DNA from 2 places in the Arthrobacter sp. SLBN-122 genome. Region 2 is predicted to be linked to the other one. Evidence: predicted binding sites of a transcription regulator. Region 2 holds the regulator's gene; the other holds the start of a gene.
The links. Region 2 encodes LexA, which represses DNA repair genes until DNA is damaged. Its sites were predicted from a motif close to TCGAACANNTGTTCGA; they were not measured.

Region 1: FBY36_RS09885 (LexA family protein) is a predicted target of LexA. The motif match lies at 2,585-2,600, and genes of this name have one in related genera.

What each region holds. Positions count from the first base shown of each region.
Region 1 covers NZ_VFMS01000001.1:2,113,797-2,121,132, reverse strand. The annotation lists gene FBY36_RS09905 (hypothetical protein) at 1-440, shown strand, start outside; gene FBY36_RS09900 (glycerophosphodiester phosphodiesterase family protein) at 437-1,261, opposite strand; gene FBY36_RS09895 (hypothetical protein) at 1,289-1,552, opposite strand; gene FBY36_RS09890 (HAD family hydrolase) at 1,662-2,480, opposite strand; gene FBY36_RS09885 (LexA family protein) at 2,614-3,045, shown strand; gene FBY36_RS09880 (Y-family DNA polymerase) at 3,054-4,352, shown strand; gene FBY36_RS09875 (lmo0937 family membrane protein) at 4,407-4,553, opposite strand; gene FBY36_RS09870 (ABC transporter substrate-binding protein) at 4,797-5,975, shown strand; gene FBY36_RS09865 (matrixin family metalloprotease) at 6,444-7,163, shown strand.
Region 2 covers NZ_VFMS01000001.1:3,572,075-3,579,410, forward strand. The annotation lists gene hflX (GTPase HflX) at 1-779, shown strand, start outside; gene FBY36_RS16450 (ATP-dependent DNA helicase) at 772-2,832, shown strand; gene lexA (transcriptional repressor LexA) at 2,921-3,658, opposite strand; gene FBY36_RS16460 (LysM peptidoglycan-binding domain-containing protein) at 4,094-4,435, shown strand; gene FBY36_RS16465 (histidinol-phosphate transaminase) at 4,547-5,665, shown strand; gene hisB (imidazoleglycerol-phosphate dehydratase HisB) at 5,726-6,352, shown strand; gene hisH (imidazole glycerol phosphate synthase subunit HisH) at 6,349-7,110, shown strand; gene FBY36_RS20725 (hypothetical protein) at 7,111-7,269, shown strand.

The DNA of each region.
Region 1 (7,336 bases), 1.5 Mb from region 2:
CAGCAGAAAACGCCATGGAGGACCTGGCCGGGACATCCAAACCAACGGAAAAAATGGATGTGCCCGACCCCGCGGACCCCAATGACGACGTGGAAGTCCACTCGTCCCTGAGCGAAGGTTCAAACGCCATGGAGGCGGAGAAGCAGAAGGCGCCCGGCCTTAAGACGGGGGCAGCCCCGGGGCCGGTGTCCGAGAACCCGTTCGGCGGGGATGCGGACGAAACCAACAACGCAAACGGCGGCGGGCAGACTGGCCGGGCACCGGACGACGCGAGCCTGGCCGGCGATGCCACAGCGCCCACGGGCGGGGCAGGGCCGGCCCAGGGCAGCCCGGGGGTGTCGGGGGTGTCCGGGGGACTTCCGGAGAGCAACCCCGACGAGCTTCGCGCAGACCCCACTGAGGGCGACCAGGACCCGTCCACCAGCACGGGCCGCGGCTAGGAGGCCGCGCCAGGCGGGTGGCCCCCTGGCCACTCGCCGCGCTCCATCAGCACGCCACGGAGCAGGTCCGCCCGGTCCGTGACGATGCCGTCCACACCCAACTGAAGGAGCCGGTGCATTTCGACGGCGTCGTTGATGGTCCAGACGTGCACAACCAGGTCCAGGGCGTGGGCCCGGCGGATGAAGCCGGCGCTGACAACAGGGACCCGTCCATAGCGGACGGGGACCTGGAGCGCGTGCACGTCCCGAAGCACCCGGCGCATGAGCCGGCGAAACAACGGGCGCGGAAGCACCGGGCCCAACAGGGTGAAGAGGGCGCTGGAGGCCACGCCGGCCGATGAGGCGACCGGCCGGCTGAGCAGTCTCAGCACCGCCCGCCGCCGGCGGTCCGAAAAACTGGTGACCAGCACCCGCTGGTGCGCCTGGTGCCGCTCGATGGCCGCGGCAGTGCTCTGGACGGAATTCCAGTCTTTAACGTCCAGGTTCAGCCTGGCGTGGGGCAGTTGGGTCACCAGCTCATCGAAGGTGGGGATGGGCTCGCGGCCGTTGATCCGCGCCTTCGCGACGTCGGCGGCCGGCAGCTCCGCGACACGCCCCCGGCCGTCGGTCACCCGGTCCAGGGTTTCATCGTGGAAGAGCAGCAGGACGCCGTCGGCCGTGGTGTGCACGTCCGTTTCGAGGTACCGGAAACCGAGTTCGACGCCGGAGCGGAACGCGGCCATGGAGTTTTCCAGCCCCTCGGCCGAGAACCCGCGGTGGGCCATGGCGATGGGAAGCTGCCGCCCGGCGTCGTCCTTGTGCTCGAAAAAGGGCAGGGTCACACTGCGAGCGTACCCCGGACCTGCCGGTCAGTCCCGGCAGGCAGTCTCCCCGCACGGAACAATGTCCACCCCATCCCCGCAGTGCAGCAGGGTCCGGCCGCGGCCGCCGTCCAGGTGCACCCAGACGGCCGTGTGGTCTGCCGTGATGGTGTCCACCACGCCGCCGGCTTCAAACCCCGGCGAGAACAGGACCCGGACGCGGTCGCCCTGGCGCAGCTGCTTCCAGTGTGGCGCGGGCGTTGCTTTGCGCAGCGGCCCATCAGCCACGTGCTGCTTGACGTTTCTTGCCATGTTGCCCCCTGTGAGCCGGCGTGCGAAGTGCCTGCCTTCCACGCTTCACGCTACGGCTGGAAGGTAAACGCCAGGTGAGCGGGAGCCGTGAATATAGGGGTAGCGGGAATCAGGAGAACTGGACGCCCAGGGAGGCGAGCCTTGCCTCCAGAACCTGGGCCACGCCGTCGTCGTCAAAATGCGGCGCCTGCTGCCCCGCCGCCCGGATGGCCTCCGGATGGCCGCTGGCCATGGCATAGCCGTGGCCGGCCCACCGCAGCATCTCAATGTCGTTGGGCATGTCGCCGAAGGCCACCACGTCCGCGGCGTCAATGCCCAGGGCCGAGGCGTACTCAGCCAGGGTGACGGCCTTGTTGACCCCGGGCAGGGAGAGCTCCAGCATGGGGACACCCGGCGAGGAGTGCGTGGTGGCGGCCAGATGTTCGACGGCGGGCGCCACCTCCGCCAGGAAATCATCGGGCGTGCCGTCGCGGATGATGGCAAGGAATTTGACCACTGAATCGTCGCCCGTGAGGGTGTCCTTCAGCGGCGCGGGAGTGAACTCGGCCAGCAGTTCGCTGGATTCGTTTTCGATGAAGCCCGGTTCCAGGTGGAATCCGGTAAGTGTTTCCGCGGCGAACAAGGCGGCGGGACGGAGCGTCTTGATGATGCGCCGGGCTTCCAGGACGTTGCCGATGGCGAGGGTGCGGGCGGAAACCAGCCGGTCCGCCTCGAGGTCCCAGACCACGGCGCCGTTGGAGCAGATCACCCGTCCCGTGTGGCCCAGCTGCTCCTCGAGGGGGTGCAGCCACCGGGGCGGGCGCCCCGTAACGAAGACAAGCTCGACGCCGGCATTGCGGCAGGCGTGGAAGGCGCGGATAGTGCGGGGGCTGATTTTACCATCGTGCCCAAGGATCGTTCCGTCGATATCGCTTGCTACCAGCCGCATCCTGCCAGTCTACGTGGGCTGCCGGCCGCCGCGTACTCCCCTGCGGAGCACCCCGGCCCCCGGGCGGATGCCGGTTGTCAGCGCCCGGGGCTACACTGAAGCTATCGAACATATATTCGAATAAGGGTGTGTTGTGGGCGTTATTATCGGTCCCCGCGTGATAGATGCGGGCGCCTCGTTGTTCTCGGTGCTGATCTCCCCTGTGGCGGTGGCGGCAGGGTTTCCGTCGCCGGCGCAGGACTACTTCGACGGCCGGATCGACCTGAACGCGCACCTCATCAAGGACATCACCAGCACGTTCGTGGTCCGGGTCACCGGGGACTCCATGGAGGGCGCCGGCATCAGTGACGGCGATGAATTGATCGTCAACCGGGCACTGGAACCCAGGGACGGGTGCGTGGTGATCGCGGTGCTGGACGGGGAACTGACGGTGAAGCGCCTCCGCGTCACCCGCACGGGCGTGGTGCTGCAGGCGGAGAACCCGAAATACCCGGACATCCACGTCCCCGCACTGTCCGAGCTGACCATCTGGGGTGTCGCCACCAGGTGCCTGCACCATGTCTGAGGCACGCCATGCCTAGGCCCGCACTCATGCGGCGGATGCCGCAGATTGCCCATGTCGACGTCAACTGCTTCTACGCCTCCGCGGAGCGCGCGTTCGATCCCTCCCTGGAGGGGCGCCCCCTGGTGGTGCTGTCCAACAATGACGGCTGCGCCGTGACCCGCTCCCCCGAGGCCAAGGCGCTGGGCATTGCCACCGGGGAGCCCTGGTTCAAGCTGGCTCCGCGGGCCAAAGAGTGGGGTCTGGTGGCCAAGTCCAGCAACTATGAGCTCTACGGGGACATCAGCTCGCGGGTGATGGAACTGCTGGGCCGGTACTCCGCCTGGCTTGAGGTGTACAGCATCGACGAGGCGTTCCTGGGCGTGAAGGGCGGACCGGAGGAACTGCTGGCCCTGGGCCGCAGGATGAAGGAGGCAGTGCGGCGGCATGTGGGGGTGCCGGTGTGCGTCGGCATTGCACCCACCAAAACCCTCGCGAAGCTGTGTAACAAGTGGGCCAAGAACAACGCCGCCTTCGGAGGGGTCTGCCTTTGGGAGTCGGTCCCCGCTGATGTGCGCGAGGCACTCATGGCCCGGTTGCCGGTGGACGAGGTCTGGGGCATCGCCGGCCGGCTGATGAAGCGGCTCAACGTCTTAGGGATCTTCACCGTGCTGGACCTGGTCCGGGCGGATCCGGTGGCCATCAGGGACAAGTTCTCGGTGGTGCTCATGCGGACGGTCCTCGAACTGCGCGGCACCCCCTGCATCCCCATGGAGGAGGAGCGCATCGGCCGCGACCAGCTGATCTTTTCCCGGTCCTTCGCCACGCCGGTGACCACCGCGGCCGGCCTGCGGGAGGTACTCAGCATCTATGGGCAGCAGGCGAGCGCCAGGCTTTCCAAGCACGGACTCCAGGCGAAAGTCCTGACGGCGTTCGCTGCCACGTCACCCTTCCGGGACCACGAACAGCACCATCCTTCGGTCTGTGTCTCATTGCCCATGCCCACGGCGGATCCGCTCCTGCTCACCAAGGCGGCCCAGGCGCTGCTTCCCAGCATCAGGGACGGCCTGAAATACGCCAAGGCCGGCCTGATGCTCACCGACCTGCGGCCCACCGGAAACCAGCCCCCGCTGGAGATCTTCGAGAACCGGCACGAGGAACGCGCCATCGGGCCGCTGCTTGAGGACGTGAGCCGCCGGTTCGGGCGCGGGTCCATTGGCTTAGGGCATGCGGGCATCAGGTCGGGCCTGGACTGGACCATGAAAAGGGAGATGCATTCGCCCCGCTACACCACCCACTGGGACGAACTGCCGCGAGTCAAGGCCGCCTGAGTCTTGGCGTCCCGCCGCAGGCACCATAGCCGGCGGCGGGACGCCCCTTCGCATCTATACCCGCGACCTGCCCTGGATGAAATGGAAGATGAGGACAACCACGGCAACAACCAAAAGTATGTGGATAAGCCCACCACCGATGTTCGTCAGAAGGCCGAGAAGCCAGAGAACGGCGATAACAATAGCGATCCAAAGCAACATGATGTCTCCTTGTTAGTTTTCCAAAGTCCCCATGACCTGCACGTACCCACAAGTACGGCGGGCAAATCAAGGCGGGCAACTGCCATGATCCGGATAACGACGTTTCGCGACGGTTTTTGACGCCCTGCGACGCCACGTTGAGGCTTCGCGTCGCTGCGTGAACCACTGCGACATGAATGATTGTGGGTCCGCTGGGCGCTCCGTAACCTCGTCTCAGCATCCGCCCCAGCAAAGGAATTCCCCATGGCAAACCCGCAGGACATCAGTCCGCAAAACCAGCAGGCCTCAACCCGCATCGTCGCCGGACAATCAGCCAAACCCAAACGGCCCCTCGGCCTGAAGATCGGCGTCGCGGCAGCGGCCCTCGCCCTCATCGGCGGGGGCGCCGCCGTCGCCTCCGCCGTCAACAACAGCACTCAAGCACCGGCAGCCGATGTGGCCCCGGCCGGCCACCCCGCCGCAGAGCTGAAGCTCGGCTACTTCGGCAACGTCACCCACGCGCCGGCCCTGGTGGGGGTCAGCAAGGGTTTGATCGCCGATGAACTGGGCAGTACCAAGCTCAGCACCCAGGTGTTCAACGCCGGCCCCGCAGCCATCGAAGCACTGAACGCAGGCGCCATTGACGCCACCTACATCGGCCCCAACCCGGCCATCAACTCCTTCGTCAAGAGCCAGGGCGCATCAGTGAAGATCATCGCCGGCGCCGCGGCCGGCGGCGCGCAGCTGGTGGTGAAGCCGGAGATAAACTCCCCCGCCGACCTCAGGGGCAAGACACTCGCATCGCCGCAGCTCGGCGGTACGCAGGACGTCGCGCTCCGGGCCTGGCTCACCTCACAGGGCTACAAGACCAACGTGGACGGCAGCGGGGACGTCGCCATCAACCCCACGGAGAACGCCCAGACCCTGAAGCTGTTCCAGGACGGAAAGCTCGACGGCGCGTGGTTGCCTGAGCCGTGGGCGTCGCGCCTGGTGCTGACAGCTGGAGCGAAGGTTCTGGTGGATGAAAAGGACCTGTGGGACGGCTCGTTGTCCGGTAAGCCGGGAGAGTTTCCTACCACCATCCTGATCGTGAACCAGAAGTTCGCCTCCGACCACCCTGACACTGTCAAAGCCCTGCTGAAGGGCCACGTGAAGTCGGTTGAGTGGCTGAACGCCGCACCAGCCGGCGAAAAGGCCACGGCCATCAACGCCGCGCTCAAGGAAGCGGCCGGTGCCGAACTAAAGGCCGACGTCATTGACCGGTCCCTCAAGAACATTGTCTTCACGGTGGACCCCCTGGCCGGGACCTACCAGAAGCTCCTGGCCGACGGCGTGACTGCCGGCACCACAAAGCAGGCGGACATCAACGGGATCTTTGACCTGCGGGCACTCAACAGCGTCTCGGGTGAGAAGACGTCCGCGGCGGGACTGGGCAAGGAGTAGTGACACCCCCATCGATTGCTCCGTAAATGTCCTTTTGAACGCTCAGAACGGCATTTACGGAGCAATCGATTCCTGCGGAAATCCTGCGCTTTTGCAGTGCCAGGGCTGGCAGCCCGCCGCTACGCTAATGGGGTTGCCCGGCGGCGGGCGGCAGGGCTTAGGGGGATGCCGGTGACCGGCTTTGGGAAGAACAGCAATACGCGGCCAGAAAATTCCGGTGAATTCGCACCGCCTGCTGTCCGGCGTTCCCCCAGCGGGCGGATCCCCCAGTGGGCCATCGACGAGGCGTTCGGCAAGGCCGCGACGCCTGCACCGTGGCGGAGTTCCGAGCCCACCGCAACGCAACGGAAGAAGACACACCGGTGGTACAGGAAGCCGCGTCCGGCCGGGCGGTCGGTACGGTTCAGAACCACAGTCGGGATCGCCGTCGTTGTGTGCCTGTACTTCACACCGACGCTTTTCGACCGCGTGATTCTTCCCCTTGCGGCTCCCTATCTCCCTGGAGCGAAAGTCCCGCCACCGGGGTATGAGGCGGCTTCCTCGCCCCTGGGCACCCCGCCGGCAAGCACAGGCTCCACTGCCTATGTACTGCAGGAGTCACCCAAAGCAGGCCAGCCCCTGGTCGCTTACGATCCGTGCCGCCCGGTCCATTACGTTGTCCGGCCGGACAACGCCCTGGCGGGGGGAGACACCCTGATCCGGGAAGCAGTAGCAGCAGCTTCCCAGGCATCCGGCCTGCAGTTTGTGTATGACGGAACCACTGCAGAGGCTCCCAGCGATGATCGACAGGCATTCCAGCCTGACCGCTATGGGAAGCGGTGGGCGCCCGTGCTGATCGCCTGGTCGACGCCTGACGAAAGTCACGCCCTTGCGGGAGACGTTGCCGGACTCGGCGGAAGCGGCTACGCACAGGCCGCCGGGCAGCCGTTGCTGCCGCTGGTCCTCGCCGCGGGCCAGGTGCGCCTTGACGCACCTGATCTTGCCGATATCCTTGCCAGCCGGCCGCAGGGTGCGGCAGAGGTGCGCGCGGTCATCATGCACGAGCTGGGACACGTCCTGGGCCTCGACCATGTTAAGGATCCGACGCAACTCATGTACGCCGAAAACATGGGCGTTACAGACTTCGCGGCGGGTGACCGCGCCGGGCTCGCCCTGCTGGGGACCGGCCCCTGCGTGCCACAGCTGTAAGGAGTAGTAGCACCCCCATCGATTGCTCCGTAGATGTCCTTTTGAACCCTCAGAACGGCATTTACGGAGCAATCGATCTGACGCCTGACTTCGGAAGTCCGCCGCTATCGGTGTGACAAATAGTTGATATCGAAAAGGTCGTCTTCCCCGAATATATGAAGTGCCTCACAGTG
Region 2 (7,336 bases):
AACTGGACCGGCGCCGGATCCGTACCCGCATGGCGAAGCTGCGGCGTGAAATCGCCGCAATGAAGCCGGCGCGCGAGACCAAACGGGCCAACCGCCGTCGTAATGAAGTGCCCTCCGTGGCAATTGCGGGGTACACCAACGCCGGCAAGTCCTCCCTCCTTAACCGGCTTACGGACGCCGGAGTCCTGGTGGAGAACGCGCTGTTCGCCACCCTGGATCCCACCGTCCGCAAGGCGGAAACCGCTGACGGCCTGGGGTACACCCTGGCCGACACGGTCGGATTCGTCCGTTCGCTGCCCACCCAGCTGGTGGAGGCCTTCCGCTCCACCCTCGAGGAGGTGGCGGACTCGGACCTGATCCTGCACGTGGTGGACGTTTCGCATCCCGACCCGGAAGGACAGATCGCTGCCGTCCGGAAGGTCTTCAGCGAAGTTGATGCCCGCAAGGTGCCGGAGATCATCGTGCTGAACAAGGCCGATGCGGCCGACCCCTTCGTGGTGGAGCGTTTGAAGCAGCGCGAGCCACGCCATGTAGTGGTCTCCGCCCGCACCGGAGAGGGCATTCCGGAACTGCTGAAGGCCATCAGCGAATCGATTCCCCGGCCTTCGGTCAAGATGGACGTGCTCATCCCTTATGACCGCGGAGACCTGATCAGCAAGCTCCACGAGTCCGACGCCGAAATCCTCAACGTGGACCACGTTGAGGCAGGGACCAGGGCTGAGGTGAAGGTCCGCGAGGGCCTGGCGTCCGAACTGGAACCATTCGTCGTCAATGAGTGATCCCGCGGCCGGCGACGCCGCGCAGACGGACGGCGAGCAGTTCGTTATCGAACTGCTCGACCGTGCCGTCGCCGGCATGGGCGGACAAAGCCGCACCGGACAACACGAAATGGCCAGGCAGGTGGCCCGGGCCATCGAAACCGGCAACCACCTGCTGGTCCAGGCCGGCACTGGCACCGGCAAGTCGCTGGCCTACCTGGTGCCGCTGATCGCGCACGCCCTGGAGAGTAACAAGCCGGCGTTGGTGTCCACGGCAACGCTGGCACTGCAAACCCAGATTGTCGGAAGGGACCTGCCGCGGCTGCTGAAGAACATCACTCCGGCCCTGGAAAGACCGGTCAAAGTTGCCCTGGTGAAGGGGCGGTCCAACTACGTCTGCCGCCACAAACTCGAAGGCGGGTTCCCCTCAGAGGAGCCTGCCGAAGGGCAGCTCTTTTCCCTGGGCGAAGACACCAGCGTCCCGCACTTCGCCGCGTCCGTGGGCGGCCCCTCCTCCCAGCTTGGGAAGGAAGTGGTTCGGCTCCGCGAATGGGCGGAGAAAACGGCCACCGGTGACCGGGACGAACTTCTCCCCGGCGTGACAGACCGTGCCTGGCGACAGGTGTCCGTCACCTCCATGGAATGCCTGGGCGCCCAAAGATGCCCCATGGCCGCCGAGTGCTTCAGCGAGCTGGCGCGGCAGGACGCAGCCGAGGCAGACGTGGTGGTGACCAACCATGCCATGCTTGCCGTCAGCGCCTTCGAAGGGCTTGCAGTCCTGCCCGAGTATGACGTCGTGGTGGTGGACGAAGCCCACGAACTCCAGGACCGGGTTACCGGAGCCGTGTCCGGGCAGCTGTCTGTGGCCATGGTCCACGCTGCCGCGTCCGGCGCCCGCAAACATACCGCCATTACCGTCGATGCCTTGAACGCCGCAGCCGACAATCTTGAGCTGGCCCTTGCCGGCGCGCCGAACGGCCTGCTCCCCAACGGCCTGAATGATGAACAGCTGGACTGCATCGACCAGCTTCGGGAGGCGTGCCGCGCCGCATTGTCGGATTCCAAAGGGGACAGCAACACCACTGCCGATGGCGGCCGGCAGCTGGCGCGGTCCCGGCTCATGCTCATCCTGGAACTGTGCGAGCGTCTGATCGCTGCCAGGGAAAACCGGGAAGTCGTCTGGTTTTCCCGTGCCGGCACCTTCGACCCAGGCCAGGGATACACGCAGCCTGACGACAACGCGCCGGTGCTGATCAACATCGCACCGCTTTCCGTTGCTGGAAGGTTGCGGGAAGGGCTCTTCGCCGGGCACACCGTCGTCTTGACGTCCGCGACGCTGGCGATTGGTTCCGCTTTCGAGCCAGCTGCCGGTGGACTGGGCCTCATCGGGGAGGGCGCACCCAGCTGGACGGGCGTGGACGTGGGCTCTCCCTTCGATTACCCCAAGCAGGGCATCCTCTATGTGGCCGGCCACCTGCCAAAACCCGCCCGCGGCGTTTCCCCCGAGGCGCTGGAGGAACTGGAGGCGCTTATCAAAGCGTCGGGCGGCGGTGCTCTGTGCCTGTTTTCATCGCGCCGGGCGGCCGAAGAGGCCGCCGACGCCCTCCGGCCCAAGCTCGACGTGACTGTCCTCTGCCAGGGCGAATCCACCATGACTGCCCTGGTCAAGCAGTTCGCCGACGAACCGGACACCTGCCTTTTCGGGACGATGTCCCTGTGGCAGGGGGTTGATGTTCCGGGAGGCTCCTGCCGCCTTGTAGTGATCGACCGCATACCGTTCCCGAGGCCGGACGATCCGCTGATGACGGCGCGTTCACGTGCCGTGGCGCAGGCCGGCGGGAACGGCTTCATGTCGGTGTCGGCCACGCACGCCGCCATCCGGCTGGCCCAGGGCGCCGGCCGGCTGATCCGGTCCACCGGAGACAAAGGTGTGGTGGCCGTTCTGGATTCCCGGCTGGCCACTGAACGCTATGCCGGCTTCCTGCGGGGAGCGCTCCCGCCGTTCTGGGCCACCACGGACCGCAGCAAGGCGCTGGCCGCGTTGACCAGGCTTGGAGCGGACGCGGCCAGATAGTTGACGCCCAGGGACAACTCCCCAGTAAACGTCCGGACCGCTGGCCAAAGATGAAGGTGGCCGGTGGATCCTTGGCTAAAGGAAACGGCTAAAGGGAACGCAGGACCGAGACCACTTTGCCCATGATGGTGGCGTGGTCTCCCAGGATGGGTTCGTACTGGGTGTTCTGGGGGAGCAGCCAGGTGTGGCCGTCGCGCTGGCGGAACGTCTTGACGGTTGCCTCGTCATCGAGCAGGGCCGCAACGATGTCCCCGTTGGCAGCGTCCGCCTGGCGCCTCACCACCACCCAGTCACCGTCACAGATGGCCGCGTCCACCATGGAATCGCCCGCCACCCTGAGCATGAACAGTTCACCCTGGCCAACGAGCTGGCGGGGGAGCGGCATGACGTCCTCGACGAGTTGCTCGGCAAGGATGGGGCCGCCGGCAGCAATCCGGCCAACCAGCGGAACCATGGCCGTATCAAGAGCGGTGGGCAGTTCCGTCACCGTGGCTCCGCTGCCCTGGGCCTGAGGTGCAGGAGATGTGCCTGCTGCCTTGCCGCCGCCGCCGTCCAGCGTGAGGGGCATCAGGACTTCCATGGCGCGCGGCCGCTTGGGGTCGCGCCGCAGGTAACCCAGCTTTTCCAGTTGCGAGAGCTGGTGGGTCACGCTGGAGAGGCTCGCGAGGCCCACGGTGTCGCCGATTTCGCGCATGGAGGGCGGGTACCCGTTTTCATTGACTGAGCGCTGGATTGTTTCGAGGATCTTCTTCTGCCGCGGCGTCAAACCCTTTGCCGTCTTCTTCGATTGCGGGGCGGTCCTGCCCCCGGCGGCTGCTGCTGCCATATTCGCCAATGCCTTTCGCTTGCCGCCGGATCTTCCAGGAGCACTGTTGCCCAGCACCCCCTGAAGGACTGCCACTGTCATTGTCAGACCCTGCTGTTCAACTTCAGTGGTGGTTGTTCTGTGATTTCAAAGCTAGGCCAGCCACATGGGTTTTTCAAACATTTGTTCTAGCGAGTCTCGACATTATTCGTTGATAGGTGCTAAAACTAAACAAGCAAAGTTCGAACATGTGTTCTAACCAGTGCATGCCCTATTCGAAGACGTAGCCGGAAGAAGTTAAGTGGCGCGGAATGAATCGAGGGGCGGTTGGCTGGGCGGACACCCGGGCAGCACGGCAGGTCCAGGAGGGCTCAGTTCATGTCAGCTATATCTCTTCACCAGGTTTCACTCCCGCAGGCGGTTTCCCTGCAGGGGCGGAAGACTTCAAAGCGCTCGATTTCGTCAAGCAGCGCCCGCCCCTCAGCAGCACCTTTGCGGCTCACACGACGGGGGCAGGTCGTCCTGATCGGAGTTCCGCTTGTGCTACTCGCCGTCCTCCTGATGTCCCTGGCCGGACTCTTCAACTCGCCGGCCAAGGCTTCCGATTCCGCTGCGGACCTGGCCGTGACGCCCACGGTTACGGTAACGGTGCAGGGCGGGCAGTCGCTGTGGTCCATTGCCGGGGCCGTTGCTCCAGACCGGGATGCCCGGGACGTGGTGGCAGATATCGTCCAGCTCAACAACCTTTCCGCCGGCGCCGTCCTGCCTGGTCAGCAACTGTTCGTCCCTACGCGCTAAGGGGATGCGGGCGTCAGTCCTGGTAGAAACCCGGGCAATTGCCCGCCACGCCCTTGGCGAACAGCACCCGTCACATTTTCCGGTGGTTGTCCCGGCAACTAAACTGTTCAGGTGAACGACCAGCTAGAACGTCTGAACCGGCTTCCCCTCCGCAGCAATCTTCGTGGGCTGACCCCTTACGGGGCACCCCAACTGGACGTCCCCATCCTGCTGAATGTCAATGAGAACACTCATGGTGTTCCGGCGGACGTGCGTGCCGCCATCAGCGCCGCCGTCACGGAGGCTGCTGCAGGGCTCAACCGCTATCCTGACCGCGAGTTCACCGAACTGCGGAAAGCATTGGCGGAATACCTGGGGCACGGGCTTGACGAAACCAACCTTTGGGCAGCCAATGGCTCCAACGAGGTGCTGCAGCAGATCCTGCAGGCTTTTGGCGGGCCGGGACGCACCGCCCTCGGCTTCCCGCCCACGTACTCCATGTACCCTCTGCTGGCCAGCGGAACGGACACCGAGTACATCACGGGTCAACGTGCGGAAGGCTATGACCTTAGCGCAGAGTCCGCCGCCCGGCAGGTCAAGGAACTGCAGCCGAACATCGTCTTCCTCTGCTCGCCCAACAATCCCACCGGAACCGGCTTGGGACTGGACGTCGTGGAGGCTGTCTACGAGGCTGGCGAGGCAAGCCAGGCCATTGTGATCGTGGATGAGGCCTACCACGAGTTCGCCCACGACGGGACTCCCAGCGCCCTGACCCTGTTGCCCGGACGGGAGCGGCTCATCGTTTCCCGGACCATGAGCAAGGCCTTCGCACTGGCCGGCGCCCGGCTTGGCTACATGGCGGCCGCCCCGGAGGTCACCGACGCGCTGCGGCTGGTGCGCCTGCCGTACCACCTGTCCGCGATCACCCAGGCAACGGCCCTGGCCGCCCTCCAACACCGTGAAGCGCTGATGGCTGATGTCCAGGATATCAAGGAGCAGCGCGACCGGATCGTGACGGAACTGACCCGGATGGGCCTCGCCCCGGCCGCGTCGGACTCCAACTACGTGTTTTTCGGGGGCCTGGAAAACCCGCACCAGGTCTGGCAGGAGCTCTTGGATGCGGGCGTCCTCATCCGCGACGTGGGAATCCCCGGCCACCTTCGGGTCACGGCAGGCACTGAGGCGGAAACCACAGCCTTCCTTACGTCCCTGGAGCGCATCCTTGCGGGCCAGGCCGCGCTTCCCGCCTAGACTTGATACAGCGGCGCTGGACGCCTTGAACCTCTTCCTCTCGCACAAAGGATCCTCACCATGAGTCCCACCGGATCGAATACGGCTGCGGCCCGGACCGCCCGCATGGAGCGTGCCACCAGCGAGTCCTCCGTACTCGTGGAGATCAACCTCGACGGCACCGGCGTATCGGACATCGATACTTCCGTGCCGTTCTACGACCACATGCTCACGGCCCTGTGCAAGCACTCCCTGATCGACATGACGGTCAAGGCCACGGGCGACACCCACATCGACGTCCACCACACAGTGGAGGACGTGGCCATTACCTTCGGTGAGGTGCTGCGGACCGCCCTGGGCAACAAGGCCGGGATCCGCCGGTTCGGCGAAGCCACCGTGCCGCTGGACGAAGCGCTTGCCAACGCTGTGGTGGACGTCTCCGGCCGCCCATACCTGGTGCACGGCGGCGAGCCGGCCGGCCAGGAGTACCACCTGATTGGCGGCCACTTCACCGGTTCCCTGACCCGCCACGTTTTCGAGGCCATCACGCTGCACGCCGGCATCTGCCTGCACATGAACGTGCTCGCCGGCCGCGACCCGCACCACATCGTCGAGGCACAGTTCAAGGCCTTCGCACGCGCCCTCCGCGCCGCCGTCGAACCCGATCCCCGGGTCGAGGGCATTCCCTCCACCAAGGGGGCGCTGTGAGCGGCCAGGTCCTGAAGGACGGCGCCATCACCGACCCGTCAGCTTCGCGCAAACTGCCTTCACCGGAGGGCAAGCCCACCGTCACCGTGCTCGACTACGGCTCCGGGAACGTCCGGTCCGCCGTGCGCGCACTGGAACGTGCCGGAGCGGAAGTGATCCTCAGCGCCAAGCCTGAAGATGTACTGAACGCTGACGGCCTGGTGGTCCCGGGTGTGGGTGCGTTCGAAACCGTCATGCGCGAACTCAAGGCCGTTGACGGTATCCGGCTCATCGGCAGGCGGGTGGCAGGCGGCCGTCCCGTGCTCGGCATCTGCGTGGGCCTCCAGGTCCTCTTCGAAGCCGGAGTGGAACACGGCACCGAAGCCGAGGGCATCGGCGAGTGGCCCGGCAAGGTCGAGGCCCTCCCGGCCGAGGTGGTACCGCACATGGGCTGGAACACCGTTAAGGTCCCGGATGGCTCCAAACTCTTCGCTGGCGTCGAAAACGAACGGTTCTACTTCGTGCATTCATATGGCGTGCAGGAATGGAACTTCGACGTCATCCAGCCCCGGATGGCGCCGCCCCTGGTGACCTGGTCTGAGCACGGCGGCCCGTTCATCGCGGCGGTCGAGAATGGCCCCCTCTGCGCCACCCAGTTCCACCCGGAGAAGTCCGGCGACGCCGGCGCGCGGCTCCTGCGCAACTGGGTGGAAGGCCTGCGCAAGCCTGTCGGCGGCCAACCCGCTGCAGCGCCGGCAGACGCTGGCAGCGACGCCTAGATGTGGTCCGTACTCCTGATGGGCCTCGCCGGCATCCTCATCGGTGGCGGCATCTCATTCCGGCAGCAGCACAAGGCGCTCTGGACCCAGGTTGCGTTCTACGTCCTGGCGGGCATGTCACTGCTCGCCGCCTATCTGCTGACGCTGCCGGCCGGCTGACCACCAGCCGGTCGGCGGCGCGATGGCGGCCTGCACGCCCTGCCCCACCAGCGTCGCAGTCCCGGCG